Regions from separate parts of the Rahnella sp. WP5 genome, predicted to be linked through region 2. Evidence: predicted binding sites of a transcription regulator. Region 2 holds the regulator's gene; each other region holds the start of a gene.
The links. Region 2 encodes CRP, which controls carbon source genes, mostly activating them, when cyclic AMP is high. Its sites were predicted from a motif close to ATGTGANNNNNNTCACAT; they were not measured.
Positions count from the first base shown of each region.

Region 1: the regulator CRP is predicted to act here: its motif matches at 2,999-3,016, upstream of yrbN (protein YrbN).
Region 3: the regulator CRP is predicted to act here: its motif matches at 2,114-2,131, upstream of EX31_RS11255 (CidA/LrgA family protein).

Region 1 covers NZ_JQJR01000009.1:206,039-212,875, forward strand. Annotated here, with positions in the region: gene EX31_RS08505 (luciferase-like monooxygenase) at 1-913, shown strand, start outside; gene EX31_RS08510 (DEAD/DEAH family ATP-dependent RNA helicase) at 1,000-2,922, opposite strand; gene yrbN (protein YrbN) at 2,912-2,992, opposite strand; gene nlpI (lipoprotein NlpI) at 3,107-3,991, opposite strand; gene pnp (polyribonucleotide nucleotidyltransferase) at 4,121-6,244, opposite strand; gene rpsO (30S ribosomal protein S15) at 6,518-6,787, opposite strand.
Region 2 covers NZ_JQJR01000007.1:35,052-41,888, reverse strand. Annotated here, with positions in the region: gene EX31_RS04640 (putative adenosine monophosphate-protein transferase Fic) at 1-73, shown strand, start outside; gene EX31_RS04635 (aminodeoxychorismate synthase component II) at 150-725, shown strand; gene EX31_RS04630 (bifunctional acetylornithine/succinyldiaminopimelate transaminase) at 849-2,066, shown strand; gene EX31_RS04625 (YccS/YhfK family putative transporter) at 2,762-4,837, opposite strand; gene crp (cAMP-activated global transcriptional regulator CRP) at 4,899-5,531, opposite strand; gene EX31_RS04615 (OsmC family protein) at 5,894-6,301, shown strand; gene EX31_RS04610 (phosphoribulokinase) at 6,305-6,837, opposite strand, start outside.
Region 3 covers NZ_JQJR01000011.1:179,245-186,081, reverse strand. Annotated here, with positions in the region: gene flgL (flagellar hook-associated protein FlgL) at 1-673, shown strand, start outside; gene EX31_RS11260 (CidB/LrgB family autolysis modulator) at 978-1,673, opposite strand; gene EX31_RS11255 (CidA/LrgA family protein) at 1,666-2,070, opposite strand; gene EX31_RS11250 (amino acid ABC transporter ATP-binding protein) at 2,460-3,305, opposite strand; gene EX31_RS11245 (amino acid ABC transporter permease) at 3,321-4,235, opposite strand; gene EX31_RS11240 (GNAT family N-acetyltransferase) at 4,251-4,766, opposite strand; gene EX31_RS11235 (ABC transporter substrate-binding protein) at 4,782-5,714, opposite strand; gene EX31_RS11230 (amidohydrolase) at 5,916-6,837, opposite strand, start outside.

The DNA.
Region 1 (6,837 bases), on a different contig from region 2:
GAAATGGGGCTACCAGCGTTACTGGATGGCAGAGCACCACAATATGACCGGCATCGCCAGTGCGGCAACCTCTGTGCTGCTGGGGTATATCGCGGGTGGGACGAAAACGATTCGTGTGGGTTCCGGCGGCGTGATGCTGCCAAACCACTCACCGCTGGTGATTGCAGAACAGTTCGGTACGCTCGCCACGCTCTATCCGAACCGTGTGGATCTGGGGCTGGGCCGTGCGCCGGGTACCGATCAGCGCACCATGATTGCCCTGCGCCGCCATCTTTCCGGTGAAATCGATAACTTCCCGCAGGATGTGCAGGAATTGCAGATGTACTTCGGTGATGTTCAGCCTCAGCAGCCGGTTCAGGCCGTGCCCGGCCAGGGTTTGCATGTGCCGATCTGGTTACTCGGCTCCAGCCTGTACAGTGCTCAACTGGCGGCGGCCCTCGGCCTGCCATTTGCCTTCGCCTCACATTTCGCACCAGACATGCTGTATCAGGCGTTAGCGATTTACCGCAGCAAGTTCCAGCCTTCCGCGCAGCTTGAGAAACCGCACGCAATGGTCTGTATCAATGCCATTGCTGCCGATACGGATGAAGAAGCGCGCCGGATGTTCACCTCTAATCAGCAGCAGTTCATCAATTTGCGTCGCGGCATGCCGGGCAAACTGCCTGCGCCGGTCGATAACATCGAAAGCTTATGGTCCGCTCAGGAACGTTTTGGCGTGGATAATGCGCTACGTATGTCGGTGGTCGGCAATAAAGAAACGGTGCGTCAGGGTCTGCAAAATATTCTGCGTGAAACCGAAGCCGATGAACTGATGATCAACGGCCAGATTTTTGATCATCAGGCACGCCTGCATTCATTCGAGATTGTTTCACAGCTTCAAGGTGAACTGGTTAAAGCGGAGCGTATTGGCTAACCGGCCACGTAAATTGCAGACGAAAAAAAACCAGCCTGATGAAGGCTGGTTTTTTATTATCTGAGGATCAGCGAACTGAAATCAGATTATGCGTCAGAAGTACGACGTGGTGCGCGGCTTGGCGGACGACGGTCACCTGCGGCTGAAGCGCCTTCACGACGGTCACCACTGAAAGTACGTGGAGCACCAGTACCACGGGCACCTTCACGACGTTCACCGTTGAACGGACGCGGAGCACCGTTACCACGACGCTCACCGCCAGCACCGGCCGGACGATCACGACGTGGAGCCTGTGGCACCGCATCACCGATCAACTGCATGTTCATCGGTTTATTCAGGATACGTGTACGGGTGAAGTGAGACAGGATCTCGCCCGGCATACCTTTCGGCAATTCGATAGTTGAGTGCGTACCGAACAGCTTGATGTTACCGATGTAACGGCTGCTGATGTCGCCTTCGTTAGCGATAGCGCCAACGATGTGACGAACTTCAACGCCATCGTCACGACCCACTTCGATGCGATACAGTTCCATTTCGCCAGCGTCACGACGCTCACGACGTGGGCTGTCGCCATCACGTGCAGGACGATCATTGCTACGTACCGGACGGTCACGACGATCGCCACGATCACCGCGGTCACCACGTTCCTCGAATTCACGACGTGGTGGACGGCTTTTGAAGACCGGATCCGCTGCAACGATCAAAGGACGTTCGCCCTGTGCCATTTTCAACAGTGCCGCCGCCAGTGTTTCAACGTCCAGCTCTTCTGCAGGTTGCAGTTTCGCCAGCAGCGCACGGTATTGATCCAGATCGCTGCTTTCCAGTTGTTGCTGAACTTTCGCTGCAAACTTAGCCAGACGACGTTCGCCCAGAACTTCTGCAGTTGGGATTTCAACTTCTGGAATGGTCAGCTTCATGGTGCGTTCAATGTTACGCAGCAAACGACGTTCACGGTTCTCAACGAACAGCAGTGCGCGACCCGCACGGCCAGCACGGCCGGTACGACCGATACGGTGAACGTAAGATTCTGAGTCCATCGGGATGTCGTAGTTAACAACCAGGCTGATACGTTCTACATCGAGACCACGTGCTGCCACGTCGGTTGCGATCAAAATGTCCAGACGACCATCTTTCAGACGTTCCAGAGTCTGCTCGCGCAGTGCCTGGTTCATGTCACCGTTCAGTGCAGCACTGCTGTAGCCGCTGCGTTCCAGCGCTTCAGCCACTTCCAGCGTTGCGTTTTTGGTACGAACGAAGATGATCGCCGCATCAAAATCTTCTGCTTCCAGGAAACGCACCAGCGCTTCGTTTTTGCGCAGACCGTAGACAGACCAGTAGCTCTGGCTGATGTCAGGACGCGTGGTCACGCTTGACTGGATACGCACTTCCTGAGGATCTTTCATGAAGCGACGGGTAATGCGACGGATAGCTTCTGGCATAGTTGCAGAGAACAACGCGGTCTGATGTTCAGCCGGGATCTGCGCCATGATAGTTTCGACGTCTTCGATGAAGCCCATACGCAGCATTTCATCAGCTTCGTCCAGCACCAGGCCACTCAGGTTAGAGAGGTTCAGGGTGCCGCGTTTCAGGTGGTCCAGCAGGCGGCCCGGTGTACCCACAACAACTTGTGGTCCCTGACGCAGTGCGCGCAACTGGACGTCATAGCGCTGGCCGCCATAAAGGGCAACCACATTCACGCCATGCATGTGTTTAGAGAAATCAGTCATTGCTTCAGCAACCTGAACCGCCAGTTCGCGGGTAGGTGCCAGAACAAGAATTTGTGGTGCTTTCAGTGAAGCATCAATATTGTGCAGCAGCGGTAATGAGAATGCGGCTGTTTTACCGGAACCTGTCTGAGCCATACCCAGAACGTCGCGGCCACTTAACAGGTGAGGAATACACTCAGCCTGGATTGGTGAAGGTTTTTCGTAGCCCAAATCAGTAAGGGCAGAAATGATCGGAGCAGACAGCCCCAGGTCAGCAAAAGAGGTTTCAAGCTCAGTAGTCATGTACACGTGCCTCATTAATAATGGCAGCCAGTCTACATAACTCGTCGAGAAAATTTTCAGTCATTTTCATTGAAAAGTGTGAACCGGCTCAAATTAGATTATAAAACGAACAAAGCAACCCTCGCCCGTTAAGGCGCTTAAAAATGGTAAATACCATGATTAAAAGGCTGATTGGTGTCGTCAGCTATTGCTGGTCCGATTCTGATAGGTCGTCTTGCTCATGGCCCAAAAGCGCCAATTCCAACAATGCATAGCGGTGCTCAACAAAGTTATGGACGTTGTTAGCTACCGTCAGTTTGAACAGTGCCGCGGCGCTGTTCTTGTCCCCCAGACTTAGGTAATGTTTACCTAAATAGAAGTCAGTTTCACTGAGATGCTCAGCGAGCGAAGTGTTATCCGTTGCTTCTGCCTTGAGGCGTTCCATCAGCGTAGATTCGCTGATTTTGCCCAGGTAGAATTCGACGATATTCCATCCCCATTGCCCTCTGTCCGCTTTGTCATAACGCTGTTGAAGCGCTACGTCGGCATTCTTTGGATTGATTTCTCGCTCCGCAAGATAAAGCCATAACGAACGGAAGGGATCATTTGGATCGTCTCGATAAAACGCCTGCAGATCATCCTGCGCTAACGAGAATCGGCCACCGTAATACAGGGCGATACCTCGGTTCAAACGCGCGTAGTTGTAAGTTGGATCAAGCTCTAGTACAGAATCAAACGCTTCATAGGCAGCATCGAAATTGCCTGCCTGCGTTAGGTAAATCCCCAGGTAGTTAAAAACTTCTGGCATATCAGGACGAATAGACAGCGCTTGTGAAAAATCATTTCGCGCCAGTGCTCTTAGCCCGAGACTATCATACAGCACACCGCGCTCATATAATAGCTGTGCTCTCTCATCATCGGTTAATGACCGACTGGCAAGTATTTGTTCCATGCGTGCCAGGATGACTTCCTGCTGCAACGTTGGCTGCAACGGAATCGCCAGAACTTCATTTTTACGCCAATCATGGTTGCTGCATCCTGCCAACATAAGTGCTGTCGCAACATAACACCAGCGCAAGAAAGGCTTCATTTCTACTCCCGGAGACAAACATTGGATGAACATCCTGTCATCCGCTTGCTTAACACAAACGCGTCCTGCGTCCGTGAGACGAACAGCTCCTTCCCAAATGGAAAGGAGCTGTAAAACTTCTGTTACAGATTATTCTGCTGCAGGTTGCTCAGTTGTTTCGTCCTGAGAAGGTGCGGTAGCTTCTTTGATGCTCAGACGCACACGCCCCTGACGGTCAACTTCGAGAACTTTAACCGGAACTTCCTGGCCCATCTGCAGGTAATCAGTCACTTTCTCTACACGCTTGTCAGCGATTTGAGAAATATGCACCAGACCTTCTTTACCGCCGCCGATGGCAACAAATGCGCCAAAGTCTACGATACGGGTCACTTTACCCTGATAGATACGGCCAACTTCGATTTCAGCAGTGATCTCTTCGATACGACGAATAGCGTATTTCGCTTTCTCGCCGTCGGTGGCTGCGATTTTCACAGTACCGTCATCTTCGATTTCGATCGTGGTGCCGGTTTCTTCGGTCAGCGCACGAATCACAGAACCACCTTTACCGATCACGTCCTTGATTTTGTCCGGGCTGATCTTGATGGTGTGGATACGCGGAGCAAACTGAGAGATATCGCCACGTGGAATGCTGATAGCTTGTTCCATCACGCCCAGAATGTGCAGACGTGCACCCTTAGCCTGATTCAGAGCCACCTGCATGATTTCGCGGGTGATACCTTCGATTTTAATGTCCATTTGCAGCGCGGTGATACCGTCGCGGCTACCGGCCACTTTAAAGTCCATGTCGCCCAGATGATCTTCGTCACCCAGAATGTCGGACAGAACGATAAAGCTTTCGCCTTCTTTAACCAGACCCATTGCGATACCCGCAACAGCGGCTTTAATCGGAACACCTGCGTCCATCAGGGCCAGAGATGCGCCACAAACAGAAGCCATTGAAGATGAACCGTTGGATTCAGTGATTTCAGAAACCACACGTACGGTGTACGGGAAGTCTTCTGGTTTTGGCATCATCGCCAGCACGCCACGCTTAGCAAGACGGCCATGGCCAATCTCACGACGTTTTGGCGAACCCACCATCCCAGTTTCACCTACTGAGTACGGAGGGAAGTTGTAATGGAACAGGAAGCTGTCAGTTTTTTCGCCCATCAGCTCATCCAGGTTCTGTGCATCACGCGCAGTACCCAGAGTGGCAGTGACCAGCGCCTGAGTTTCGCCACGGGTGAACAAAGCAGAACCGTGAGTACGTGGCAGAACGCCAGTGCGCACGTCCAGACCACGGATCATGTCTTTTTCGCGACCATCAATACGCGGCTCGCCACGCAGCACACGGCTACGAACCACATTCTTCTCGATGCTGCCCAGAATGTCAGAGATTTCACCAGCGTCCAGGGATTCGTCTTCAGCCTGCAGAGCCTGAACAACGTCAGCTTTGATCACATTAATCTGGTTGTAACGTTCTTGTTTCTCGGTGATCAGGTACGCATCACCCAGACGGGATTCAGACAAGGCAGCGACGCGAGCGTGCAGCTCTGCGTTAACCGCTTCTGGCTGCCAGTCCCATTTCGGCTTACCAACTTCAGCAACCAGTGAGTTGATGTTGTCGATAACGATTTGTTGTTGTTCGTGGCCGAATACCACTGCGCCCAGCATCTGATCTTCGCTCAGCACTTCAGCTTCAGACTCAACCATCAGAACCGCGCCCTGAGTACCGGCAACAACCAGGTCCAGACGGCTTGTTTTCAGCTCATCTGCGGTTGGGTTCAGAACATACTGATCGTTGATGTAACCAACGCGTGCAGCACCGATCGGGCCATTGAATGGAATACCAGACAGGCTCAGGGCAGCAGACGCACCGATCATCGCAACGATGTCAGGGTTAACTTGTGGGTTCAGAGAAACTACCGTCGCGATAACCTGAACTTCATTCAGGAAAGAGTCCGGGAATAGCGGGCGAATCGGGCGGTCAATCAGACGTGAAGTCAGTGTTTCGCCTTCACTTGGACGGCCTTCGCGACGGAAGAAGCTACCCGGGATACGACCAGCAGCGTAAGTACGCTCCTGATAGTTAACAGTCAGCGGGAAGAAGCTCTGACCTGGTTTAGCTTTTTTCTGGCCAACAACGGTAACGAATACCGCGGTGTCGTCCATGCTAACCATAACAGCGGCAGTTGCCTGACGAGCCATCATGCCAGTTTCCAGCGTAACGGTGTGCTGGCCGTATTGGAATTTACGAATAGTCGGATTAAGCAATGTAATGTCCTTTTGTATGACGCGCAGCTGTTATGACAGCAGTTCACGCCGATAAATATCCGAGCTTCTCACTACATTCTCGCGACTAATGACAATCCTTATATACCTGGCAATGTGGTAATAAAGTCTCTCATTAGCCGCGCGAAAACATCTGTAACGGAAGTTCATGTTCTTAGAATAACAGTAGAAACCGCAGCCATACAGTACCCTGATTTGGCTGAGCTTCCTAGAATAAAGGGGCCTATTGGCCCCTTTACACTGAAACTCGCTTGATTAGCGACGCAGACCCAGACGTTCGATCAGGCCGGTGTAACGCGCTACATCTTTACGCTTCAGGTAGTCCAGCAGTTTACGACGCTGAGAAACCATACGCAGCAGACCACGACGGCTGTGGTGATCTTTTTTGTGTTCTGCAAAGTGACCTTGCAGATGGTTAATTTGAGCAGTCAGCAGAGCAACCTGAACTTCGGTAGAACCACTGTCGTTAGTGCCGCGACCGAAGTCGGAAACGATCTGAGCCTTAGCTTCAACGCTTAGAGACATAATCTTACTCCAAAATATTATAGATAATTAAACGGGTGCCGATCTCTAAT
Region 2 (6,837 bases):
GGTGTTTGGTGATGAATCCGCGCTGGTGGCAATTTTTAATACTGTTGTCAGTGAAATCCCGGAAGAACATTGATCGACAAAATACTGAGCCTGAGCTGAAAAATGCGTAGAATTGCCCGGTAAATTTTCCGACTTTTACCGGGTACACTATGCTGCTGCTGATCGACAACTACGATTCCTTCACCTACAACCTCTATCAATATTTTTGCGAGCTAGGTGCAGAGGTGAAAGTGATGCGTAATGATCAGCTGACGCTCACCGACATTGAACAGCTTTCCCCCTCACATCTGGTGATTTCTCCCGGCCCGTGTACGCCTGATCAGGCTGGCATTTCCCTGCAAGCGATTGCCCATTTCTCCGACCGTTTACCGATACTTGGCGTGTGCCTCGGGCATCAGGCGATGGCGCAGGCGTTCGGCGCGAGCATCGTCCGCGCCCGGCAGGCCATTCACGGCAAAACATCCCCTGTCCGCCATACCGGCAGGAGTGTCTTTACCGGGCTGAATAATCCGCTGACCGTGACGCGCTACCATTCGCTGGTGGTCGCGCCACAGACGCTGCCCGATTGTTTCGAGGTTACTGCATGGACAGAACGGGATGGTGGTCGTGACGACATTATGGGCATCATGCACAAAACCTTGCCGCTGCATGGCATTCAGTTCCATCCTGAAAGCATTTTGAGCGAGCAGGGGCATCAGCTTTTGGATAATTTCCTTAAAATCTAATCAGTTAATATTGCTGAAAAAATTACTTACCCATCAGATGCGATTTCTGTTTGCCTGTGTGTGATTTTTTATGCATATTTTGTGATTATATTTTCATATCAATGGTCGTGAGGGAGAAGGGTAATGGCGGAAAAATCATCGGTAGATCGGGGCACATTCGATAAAGTTATTTTGCCGGTTTATTCACCTGCGAAATTCATTCCCGTGAAAGGTAAAGGCAGTCGCGTGTGGGATCAGCAAGGGAACGAGTACGTTGATTTCGCCGGGGGTATCGCTGTGACGGCGCTTGGACATTGCCATCCGGCACTGGTGAAAGCGTTGCACGAGCAGGGCGAAACCCTGTGGCATGTCAGTAACGTATTTACCAATGAACCCGCCCTTCGACTGGCGCAGAAGCTGATCGACGCGACCTTTGCCGACCGCGTATTCTTCGCCAACTCCGGCGCTGAAGCCAACGAAGCGGCCTTTAAACTGGCGCGCTATTACGCCTCGCACCGTCACAGCCCGTACAAAAGTAAGATCATCGCTTTCCATAATGCCTTCCACGGTCGCACGCTGTTCACGGTTTCCGTGGGTGGCCAGCCGAAATACTCCGACGGCTTCGGCCCGAAACCCGCTGATATTGTGCACGTGCCGTTCAATGACCTGGATGCCGTAAAAGCGGTGATCGACGACCACACCTGCGCCATTGTTGTCGAGCCTGTGCAAGGGGAGGGCGGTGTCACGCCTGCGACCAAAGCGTTTCTGCAAGGTCTGCGCGAGCTTTGTGACAAACATCAGGCGCTGCTGGTGCTGGATGAAGTACAAAGCGGCATGGGGCGCAGCGGCAAGTTGTTCAGCTACATGCATTACGGCGTGACACCGGACATCCTGACCACTGCCAAAGCGCTCGGCGGTGGTTTCCCGGTTTCCGCCATGCTGGCAACCGAAGACGTGGCCTCGGTGATGGAACCGGGCAAACATGGCACCACCTACGGCGGTAACCCGCTGGCCTGCGCCGTCGCTGAAGCCGCGCTGGATATCATCAATACGCCAGACGTGCTGGCCGGGATCAACGAGCGCCGCGAGAAATTCATCAGCGCGCTGGAGGCCATCAACCAGAAATATCACATCTTCAGAGAGTTCCGCGGCCAGGGTTTGCTGATCGGCGCCGAGCTTTCTGATGCGTATAAAAACCGCGCCGGAGAATTCCATGCCGCCGCCGCCGACTGCGGGCTGATGATGCTGGTCGCCGGACCGAATGTCATGCGGTTTGCGCCATCGCTTGTGATCGACTTCGCGGATATTGAAGAGGGGATGGGAAGGTTTGAGAAAGCAGTGGGGAAAGTTTGCGGGGGGTGAGCCCCACGCCTCCGTCTTTAAACGCTTGATCGAGACAATTTCGGTTTCTCACTAACATTTATCACATGGCCTCTCGCGCCGAAACCGACCAAGAGGGAAAAGTGCTTTTTCCCTCTTGGATCTCCCTTCGCTTTTTCACTGCGCGCTGTCGCGGGCACGGTGGACATGTTCTGGCGCATTAGTGTGTGGCGCAAAATGTCATCGCTGCGCGATTCCCGAATTTCAGGCTTCGAGCCTAAGGTCTCGAACCGTTCATTCGGTGCCATTTTTGAGCACGCCAATCGACATTTCTAAAAGATAAAACCCTTCTGCTTTTGAATTTAGAATCCTGCGGGCGAATCAGAAATCTTGCTGAACGGAGCGGCTTCGAGACCAGTGGCTCGAAGACCGAGAGAAGGAACCGCAACGCGGCAAGATTTCCAGCCTGTCGCTGTGGTTGCTGGAACATAGCCTACGAGCGAAGCGCGCAGTTTAAGACGTGGAGATTCCAAAGAGGGCTCGTCTTAGCCCTCTTTGGTCGGTTTCGGCTCGGTGAGTTAAGCGAACACGGCAATTGAAAAACCGAAACTTTCTCAATCCGTTTAAAAGAACGCCAGTACACGGCATCCGTACTTGAGAAACCGAGATATTCGCAATTTCAAAAAGCAGTCTGGCTGCAAGCCAGTAAAACGGGGATTTGAAAGGGGCATCCCCCTTCACGCCCGCCGCGTCAGCCAGATCCCATGATGCGGCCTCTGCTTCCACGCCAGTGACGAGATGGTATGCATCACGCTGAGATGTGAAATTACGCGCCGCAGATGGCGTTCCATTTCGGTCAGTGGCATATCCGGGTGAAGTTCCGGCGCATTAAACAGGTTGTTCTCGCTGCCCGGCCCGTCGTAGAGCAGTCGTTGCTGACAGCTTTGCAGCGCGATTTCGCAGGTCTGTAAATACTCTGTCGCCAGTTTTTCCGGCAGCATGTAATGCTCGCGGGCGAGGATCGTCATCGCGTTGATATGCTCAACCACAAACTGACTGTGCGTCACCCACAAACGCATATCCGCCAGATAATGTGAGTTAAAACCCGGCTCCTGCATCGCCTGATTTAGCGAAGTGAACAGCTTATTGTGCGCCTGATTGACCTGCATACGGGTGTACGCCAGTTTGGCGGTGTCGGGGCTTTCCTCGAGCAGCAGGCGGATAGCGTCCTGATAGATTTCCAGCGCCTGGTGTGCATTCTGGCGCAGCAAACCGCTTTGCCATTGCGGCCACAGCCAGATAGTGCCACCAAAGGCCAGCGCGCAGCCGATCAGGGTATCGACCAGTCGTGGTACCAGAAAATGCACGCCGTTCATCGCCAGCAATTGCAGGGTATACACTGCAGTCACCGTCATGCCGACCATCGCCAGTCCGTAGTTTTTGCGCAGAACGGTATAGGACAACAGGGTGATCAGCAACATGCACAGCAGCGTGGTGCCTTCCGGCAGTTCCAGTTTGAGCAAGCCTGAGGCAATCAGCAATCCGGCCAGCGTACCGAGTGCACGGTGCTGGATCCTCACCCGCGTGGCGTTATAACCGTTCTGGCTGACCAACATGATAGTCAGCAAGATCCAGTAGGGTTTGGGCAAATTGAAGAACAGACCCAGACTGCTGCCAATCGCCAGAATAATGCCCAAACGTGCGGCATTACGCAGTGCCACGGATTTGAAGGAAAGATAGCTTTTCAGCGCGGGCCAGAAGGGCAAACGCGGCTGGGTGTTCATCAGGTCACGTTTGTACAACGGCCGCTGTGTGCGTAACAGACGGGCAATGCGGCTGAAATGGTAATAACAAAACTGACCTACCGGATTGTCCGGGTTGCGCGCGGCGATTTTCTCCAGCGCGGTCAGCTCATTGGCCATCGTAAAGCGCCCGGATAAACGGTGATAAAGAATATCGTCGGCAATCACCCGAAGACGGGTGGAAATCACCTGCGCATTTCGGCGGATAACCGCTTCGGCATGGCTTTCCTCCACCAGTTTCTGCACTTCTTCCGGCTGATGCAGGCTCACTGTAATATGCTCCTGCAAATCGAGCGCCACCTGAAAACGCTGAAACAGCCGTTTATGGTGATGATGATGTCCGTGCTGGGGCAACATGTGTAATTGCTGATAAAGCAGGGCAATCAGGTCGATAACCTGCTGCTGGCGGGTTAGCAGTGGGGGTAACGCGGTTTCGGGATCGGTGTGTTGCGTCAGCAGGCTGTACTTAGCTTCGAAATAATCCGCGAGTTGCAGATAGAGCTGGCTGAGCGTTTCGCGCATCGGCTGTTCTTCCGAAATACGAAACCACGCCCAGTTAAACAATCCGTACCAGGCTGTGCCAGCGGCGAACAACACCGGGGCCTGCCACATCGGGCGCACGCCCACCATACTCAGCGTGAAGATAGTCGCCACCAGCGCACCGGGCAACAGGCGCGCATGCAGCGGGCTGATTTCACCGGTGACGCCCAGCAGTAACGCCAGCGACAGCATGATCAGCGGCAGCGGTATATGCCAGCTTTCGAGCATCAGTTGCAGCAGAAGGCTGCTCACGGCAAAGAGTGAACCGCCGACGAGCAGGCGTTTGAAAAAGCGTTTATGCGGGGTATCCAGACCGGCGATGTTACAACAGGCCGGGCAGAGGGAAAACAGCAGGCCCATTTGCAAATTGCCAAACAGCCAGCAAATGCCAACAGGTAAGCACAACACCAGCGTCTGGCGCAGCGCGTAGTTCACTTCAGGATGGTAAAACAGTCTTCGCCATAGCGTCATGGGTAAAGCTTAGCCCATAAAAAAGGCGCGACAGTGTTTTGCCGCGCCAATTTTTGAGGGATTAACGTGTGCCGTAAACGACAATCGTTTTACCGTGTGCGGAGATCAGGCTCTGATCTTCCAGCATTTTGAGAATGCGTCCGACTGTTTCACGTGAACAACCGACGATTTGGCCAATTTCCTGGCGGGTGATCTTGATTTGCATCCCGTCCGGATGGGTCATTGCATCAGGCTGTTTAGCCAGATTGAGCAAGGTTTGAGCGATACGACCGGTAACGTCAAGGAAGGCAAGGTTGCCGACTTTCTCTGACGTCACTTGCAGACGGTTTGCCATCTGCGCGGAGAGACGCATCAGAATATCCGGGTTAACCTGAATCAGCTGGCGGAATTTTTTATACGAAATTTCAGCCACTTCACAGGCAGTTTTAGCACGTACCCAGGCACTGCGTTCCTGACCTTCTTCGAAGAGTCCCAGCTCACCGATGAAGTCACCTTGGTTAAGGTAGGACAGTATCATTTCCTTGCCTTCTTCATCTTTAATCAGGACAGCAACTGACCCTTTCACGATGTAGTAAAGCGTTTCGGCTTTTTCACCCTGGTGAATCAGCGTACTTTTAGAAGGATACTTATGTATATGACAGTGAGACAGGAACCATTCAAGAGTCGGGTCTGTTTGTGGCTTGCCGAGAACCATTTGCTATTATCCTCTGTTGTTATCGCTGCCCAAAATCACAGGGCTCAGAGTTCCCTGTACGGCACTTCAAATCCAAAGCGCCCTTTCAGCATATAACTCTCCAGAAATGCTGCAAGCGGATGTCGGAGTGCAACAGCCTGTTTATTGCTGTCATCACCGTGGGTTCTGTACTTAAACCGCAAAAACCGTCACCGCAATTTACTGGAAAGTATGTTTCGGCTTTGTTTGTAGCACAGGTTTGAGATGCTGTCTTCTGTTGTCTCGCTTCAGCATGATGGCGATCGGGTTACGTTGCCAGATTTTAGGTGAAAGGGTACTCTGAGAGCAGATTTCGACAAGTTTATTCACCGGGAGAATAGTTCATGCATGCACGTGTCAAATGGGTTGAAGGACTGACATTTTTAGGTGAGTCTGCATCGGGTCATCAGATTTCAATGGATGGAAACGCGGGTGATAAAGCCCCAAGCCCGATGGAAATGTTACTGATGTCCGCAGGGGGGTGTAGTGCAATCGACGTGGTGTCAATTTTGCAAAAAGGTCGTAATGACGTGCGTGATTGTGAAGTGAAGCTGACCTCACAACGCCGCGAAGAAGCGCCGCGTCTGTTCACTCACATCAATCTGCATTTTATCGTCACCGGTAAGGATCTGACCGATAAGATTGTTGAACGCGCAGTCAGCCTGTCTGCCGAAAAATACTGTTCTGTGTCTCTGATGCTGGGGAAAGCGGCCACAATCACCCACAGCTTTGAAGTGATTGCAGCCGAATAAAGTTTACTCGATCTTCTTGCCTTCCATCAGGCGCTGCACCAGCGGCGCCATGATCAGCTCCATCGCCAGCCCCATTTTGCCGCCCGGCACCACCAGTGTTTTGATGTGCGAGATAAACGACCCTTGCAGCATGGCCAGCAGATACGGGAAATCGATGTCATCCAGCCCCTGAAAATGAATCACCACAAAGCTTTCATCCAGTGACGGAATGGCTTTGGCGGCAAACGGGTTCGAGGTATCGATGGTGGGTACCCGCTGGAAATTGATGTGCGTGCGGGAAAACTGCGGGGTAATGTAATTGATATAGTCATCCATCGAACGCACGACGGAATCCATCACCGCTTCACGGGAATGCCCGCGCTCGCCGGTATCGCGCACCAGTTTCTGGATCCATTCGAGGTTGACGATAGGCACCACGCCGACCAGCAGGTCGACCTGCGCGGCAACGTCAATTTTGTCCGCCACCACACCACCGTGTAACCCTTCGTAAAACAAAATATCCGTCGGTTCCGGCAACGCCTGCCACGGCGTAAAGG
Region 3 (6,837 bases), on a different contig from region 2:
CGGTGACGGTTCTTTAAGCGATGACGACCGTTCTTCTCTGGCGACAAAACTGGACAGCCTGAAATCGCAACTGGTGAACCTGGCGAACAGCACCGACGGTAACGGCCGCTTCATCTTCGCCGGTTACAAAAGTGATACTCCGCCTTATACGCAGGACGCCACAACGGGTGCGGTAACCTATTCCGGGGGCACGACGTCTATTACTCAGCAGGTTGATACCAGTCGCACCATGACCATCAACCATACCGGTAACCAGATTTTTAATGCCTTAACCGGTGATGCGAAAGCCGAACCGGACGGTTCTCCGAGCGAATCAGATTTATTCAAAACCATCGACGGTGCGCTGACTGCGCTGAGAACGCCATCGGCGGATAACACCACGGATACGCAATACACCGATGCCATCGATAAAGCTAACCGCGGCCTGAGTAACTCACTCAACAACGTGCTTTCCGTACGTTCAGAGTTGGGTACGCAGATGTCCGAACTGGATAATCTCGATACACTGGGCGACAACCGCGATGTATCGAACTCGACCAAACTCAGTAATCTGGTCGATACCGAATGGACCTCAGCAATTTCGACCTACACCTTGCAGCAGGTTGCGCTTCAGGCATCTTATAAGACCTACAGCGCCATGCAGGGTATGTCACTGTTCCAGATGAATTCGTAATACTCTCCGGCGCGTAAGCTTACGCGCCAGGCTCCATCTCTTCGTTATCGCTGCCTGTCTGCTTTTACGGCAGACCGGCAGATTCTTTTCTGACTGTACTTAAACCGGGTACTTTCAGCTTTGTATGTCACTTTTTCTAAGGTTTAAGTGACATACACTTTTTCCTCGTCCTGCTTCAAATTGTCTCTGCGTTGGCTGCCTTCGTTCACCCCAGTCACTTACTTATTGTAAGCTCCCGGGGATTCGCTCAGTTGCCGCCTTGATACAATCCGAACCCGTTAGAGGAATCTGTGCCCGTTATGGGTTAATGACCGAAGAGGGCGAGAAGGACGGGGAACAGGAACGGGGCGAGCAGGGAGGTGATGATGCCGCAAATCACCAGCGCCAGTGAACTGAATGCGCCTTCCTGATAATCCATTTCTGCGCAGCGGGCGGTACCCAGTGCGTGTGATGCGGTACCCATCGCCAGCCCGCGTGAGGCTTTGGTGGTGATCTTCAGAACATTCAAAATCGTATGACCAAAGACCGCGCCGAGGATGCCGACGAAAATCACACATACGGCGCTGATGGCCGGAATACCATTGATCGACTGCGCGGTGGCCATGGCAATCGGCGTGGTGACGGATTTCGGTAATACCGATGCGGCAATTTGCGGCGTTGCTCCCATCCATAATGCAATCGCGGTGCCGCTCACCATCGCCACCACGCTGCCGATAAAGCAGATACTGATGATGGATTTCCAGCGGGCGCGGATCTGATGCAGTTGTTCGTACAAGGGAAACGCCAGCGCCACGACGGCGGGTTGCAGCAGATCATTGAGGATCTTGCTGCCCGCGAAATAGCGTGCGTAAGGGATATGGGTGACCAGCAACAGGGGAATGATCACCACCATCGACATCAGCAGCGGGTTGAGCAGCGGCATTTTAAGTTTAATAGCGAGCTTACGGGTGGCGAAAAACACCACCAGCGTCAGCGGCAGCGACCACAATATATCAATCATTTTTATCCTCCGCTTTATCCGTCACCGCACCGCGTTCGCCATGGATATAGTGGGAACAGTAGGCGACAACCAGCAATACAATCAGGGTACTGACCAGACACGACACCACCAGCGGCCCGAACTGCGTGCGCAGTTGCTCGTAATAATTCATGACCCCGACGCCGATAGGGACGAACAGCAACGCCATATAGCGAATCAGAACATTACAGCCCGGTTTGACCCATTTGAACGGCAGAATTTGGGTTGAAAGCAAACCAAACAGGATCAGCATGCCGATGATGCTGCCGGGAATGGTGAGCGGTAAAAGAGATGAAATCGCATTCCCGGCGAATAAACAGAGATAAATCAGAATAAACGCCCGAACATATTGGAATACCAGAGAGATTGCGGTGCTCATGGTGTATCACCCAGTTGAATAATGTATTCATCATACAATTAAGATGTGATCTGCGCCACAAAACGGAGTATGAAATTTAGGAATGAAGTGTATTCCAAAATGGCGTTTGGTAAACGGGGAAAATACGGATTGTGGGTTGCGGGCGATTCAGAAAGCTTGCTGAATGAGAGGTTCCAGCCTGTTGCGGTGATACCTGAAACATAGCCAGCGAGCGGAGTGCTGGTTGAAAAAGCGAAGGGAGATCCGGGAGGGAGAAAGCACTTCTCCCTCCCGGGCGGTTTCGGCGCAGTGCGTCAAATGTGAGCACTGCACGTAAGAAACTGAAATTTCCTCGGTCAGGCGTCTAAATCAGGCATTCAGTGCCACTGTAAAACCAAAATTTGCCAGTCTTAAAGCACCTTCTCCAGGAAAGCCTGGGTTCTGGCATGAACCGGCCGTTCCAGCACCTGTGCGGCAGCGCCGCTTTCAACCACGCGACCATCCACCATAAACACCACCTGATCCGCCACCTGGCGCGCGAAGCCGATTTCATGGGTGACGACCACCAGCGTGACGCCCGACTGCGCCAGCTTCTTAATCACATCCAGCACTTCGCCAACCAGTTCGGGATCGAGGGCGGACGTCGGTTCATCAAACAGCATGACTTTAGGATTCAGCGCCAGCGCACGGGCGATGGCGATGCGCTGCTGCTGTCCGCCGGACAAATGACGCGGCCATGCGTGCGCTTTTTCGCGCAGACCGACCGTGTCGAGCAGTTCACAGGCACGGGCGATGGCGTTTTTGCGGCTCAGCAGACCGTGAACCACCGGCGCTTCGATGATGTTATCCAGCACCGTCATGTGCGGGAATAAATTGAAATTCTGAAAAACGTAACCGACATGTGTGCGCTGTTTGAGGATGGCGCGCTCTTTCAGTTCATACAGCGTATCGCCTTTGCGGCGGTAGCCGATGTAATCGCCGTCAATCTGAATAAAACCTTCATCGACGCGCTCAAGATGGTTAATCGTGCGCAGCAGGGTCGATTTCCCCGAGCCGGACGGGCCGAGGATCACGGTCACGGTGCCCGGTTCGATGCGCAGACTCACGTTATCCAGCGCTTTGTGCGCGCCGTAGTATTTGCTCAAATTATTGATTTCGATGCGCCCGACGGTAGCAGCCTGAGGTTTGCGTGGAAACAGCTGCTCAACAGGCGCTTCCTGCGGGCGGTTAACGAATAAATCAAAGGCTTCTGACATAGTGCTTTCCCTTTATTAAGAACGGGCGACGCGCCATTGACGCAGGCGCTGCAAGGGTGTCGGCGCGACCTGACGCACGGTGCCGCGGGAGAAATAGCGTTCGACGTAATACTGCAAAACCGACAGCACGGTGGTGATCAGCAGATACCAGATGGTGGCGACCATCAGCAGCGGGATCACCTGCTGTGTGCGGTTGTAAATCACCTGCACGGTGTAAAACAGTTCCGGCATCGACAGGACGTAAACAATCGATGTGCCTTTCGCCAGGCTGATCACTTCGTTAAAACCGGTCGGCAGAATTGAACGTAACGCCTGCGGCAAAATGATGCGGAAGGTCCGGCGGTAGGCCGGTAATCCCAGCGCGGCCGCAGCTTCATGCTGGCCGTGTTCTACCCCTAAAATCCCGCCGCGAATGATCTCGGCGGTATAGGCCGACTGCACCAGCGACAGACCGAGCACGGCGACGGAAAACTGATCCAGCAAATCCACCGTCGGGGTGCTGAAAAAGGAAATCGTGGTGAACGGAATGCCGAGCGAAAGGTTGTCGTAGAGATAGGAAAAGTTGTAGAGAATGATCAGCACCAGCAACAACGGCAGGGAACGGAACAGCCAGATATACCCCCAGGCCAGTGCGTTCAGTAAATAGGATTTCGACAGGCGGGCGAGGGCCAGTGCCGTGCCGAAAATCACCCCAAAAAGGGTGCCCAGCAGCGTGAGCAACAGAGTTTTGCCAAGCCCGGACAGGATCACCGGGTCAAAAAACCACTGGCGAAATACGCCCCATTCCCAGCGGGAATTCGTGGCAATCGACTGGATGATGCCCAGCAGAATAAACGCCGAAAAAACCGCACCGGCAAGACGCCACGGATAGCGCGCGGGCACCACTTTCAGCGGCGGATGATTCACAGATGAAGGGGCATTTTCGCTCATTATTTTCTCTTTCTGTTACGTTGCAGATGACGTGACCGGCACGTCCGCCTTCAGCGTTTTGGTAAACGGCAGGCGCCCGTCATACGGTGGCCGGGAATAGACCTCCGGATCGAGGCGGGTGTCGAATTGCGGCTGATAACCGTGGGACAAATACAATCCGACCGCTTCGGGCTGGCGGAATCCGGTGGTGAGAAATACCCGCCGGTAACCGTACGCGGCTGCGCGACGCTCCAGTTCATGCAGAATTTTTTGTGCCAGTCCCTGACGGCGCAGCGCGCGGTGAGTCCAGATGCGTTTGAGTTCGGCAGTCTGTTCGTCGTAGCGTTTGTACGCGCCCATTGCAATGGGCGCGCCGTTTCTCAGCAGAACAATGAAGGTGCCATCGGGCGCGGAAAACACGCTGTCATCTTCCGGCGGCTGGCTCGAGAAGAAATCGCCGTAACGGTCGCGGTATTCACCGAATAATCCTTCGATGACCGGCGCAATCAGCGGGTCTTCCGGCACGGTCTGAATGAAAATATCTTCGCTCATCGTTTCTGCTCCTGATCAGTCGCCCAGCCCTGGCGGGTTAATTTCAGAGTGATCGATTTTCTCGACGCTTTCGCCCCAGCGGTCCAGCACTTTGATATACGCTCCGCTGGCAATAGCGCTGTTCAGCGACGCCTGCACGGCATCCACCAGGCCATTCCCTTTTTTCAGCGTCACGGCGATATTGGCGGTTTTCGGCCAGCCGCCCGGCACCGTGCCGACCAGTTTGGTTTTACCGGTCAGCAACGCTTTGTACGCGCCGGTGACGTTCGGGCCGAACGTGGCATCGGCGCGACCGGACTGGATAGCCAGCGTCGCGGCAGCGTCATCGGTGACATATTGCGGTTTCAGCGCCGGTAATCCTTTCGCCTGGTTTTCTTTGTCCCACGCCAGCAACACGGCTTCCTGATTGGTGCCTGAGCCGACAATAATGCGTTTACCGGCGATATCGGGTGCGGATTTTATCGAGGTGATTTTGCTGTCACTTTTCACATAGAAACCGAGGGTATCTTCGCGGTAGGTGGCGAAATCAAATTTGGTTTTACGGTCTTTGGTGACGGTAATGTTGTAGATGGCTGCGTCGTATTTCCCCGACGTCACGCCCAGCGGCCAGTCTTCCCATGAAGCCGGCACCACTTTGAGTTTCAGGCCTAAACCGTCGGCGACCAGACGGGCGATATCCGCCTCGCTGCCGATCACGGTTTTATTGTCACGGGCGTACAGCCCGAAGGGTGGGGCGCTGCCGAGCACAGCCAGCGCCACGGTCAGCGTACCCGGTTCGACAAACTTAAAGTTGGCCGGGATTTTTGCCACGGCTTCCGGGCTTTTCGGTGTATTCACCGGCGTTTCATTGGCAATCAGATCAATACCTGGCGCGGCGTATGCCGCTGATGAAAAACTTAATATTGCCGCGATGGCGGTGGCTGTGATGGTTACGCTATGTTTCATCATTATTATTTTTACCCTGCATTCTTATTTTAAGTGGTGATGACCGTGAGGTGACGCTCTCACTATTCCCGAGTGTTACAGGGATGTAAAACAACAAAATTAAATAATCAAAGAGATAAAGTGGAAATACATTTCGCCGGAAATTTTGCACGAAAAATGCCCGGAATATCCGGGCGTGAGGAAATAAAGTCAGGTATGAAAAGGTTATTTTCCGGTTAATTCACTCAGCGCTTTTTCTGCCAGTTGCTGGAAATAATTCGCCGCCGGGTAAATAGCCGACTCATCAGGATTAAATTGCGGATGATGCAAGCCGAAATCGCTGGCCGAGCCGATGCTGACAAACGCACCCGGCACATGATGCAGGTAAAATGCAAAATCCTCGCCCCCCATCTGCGCCTGCGCTACTTGCGCGTTATAGCCAAATTCCGCAGCGGCCTGTAAGGCAAAGTCTGCCCAGCGCGGTGTATTCACCACCGCTGGCGGCCCGCCAAACCAGTGCAGTTCGGCCTTCGCCCCCAGCGCATCTGCCACCCCGTTGATCACCTTGCGTATCCGCTGAGGGATTTGCTCGCGGATCCCGTTGCTGTAGGTGCGCACCGTGCCTTCCAGTTCCACGGTTTGGGGTAATACGTTCCAGGTGTTGCCGCCTTCAATACGGGTGACGCTGACTACCGCCGCCTCCTGAGCGCTGACGTTGCGGCTGACCACCGTTTGCAGCGCGGTCACAATGTGGCTGGCGGTGACAATGCTGTCGGTACCTTCTTCCGGATGTGCGGCGTGCGCGCCTTTGCCGGTCACGGTTATCTGGAAGCGGTCCACATTGGCATAAAATGCGCCGCCTTTTGTCTCAAAGGTGCCGACCGGCAGTTCTGGCGCATTATGCAGGCCGAAAATCGCATCAACGTTTTCCAGTGCACCGGCTTTAATCAGTTGCGACGCACCGCCAAACCGTTCTTCCGCAGGCTGGAAAAACAACCGTACGCGGCCCGGTAGCTGGTCTTCCCTTGCTTTAAGCAGATGGGCCGCGCCGAGAATAACAGAGGTATGAAAATCGTGGCCGCAGGCGTGCATCACGCCGGGTTGTTGCGAACTGAACGGCACACCGGAGGCTTCTTCAATCGGCAGG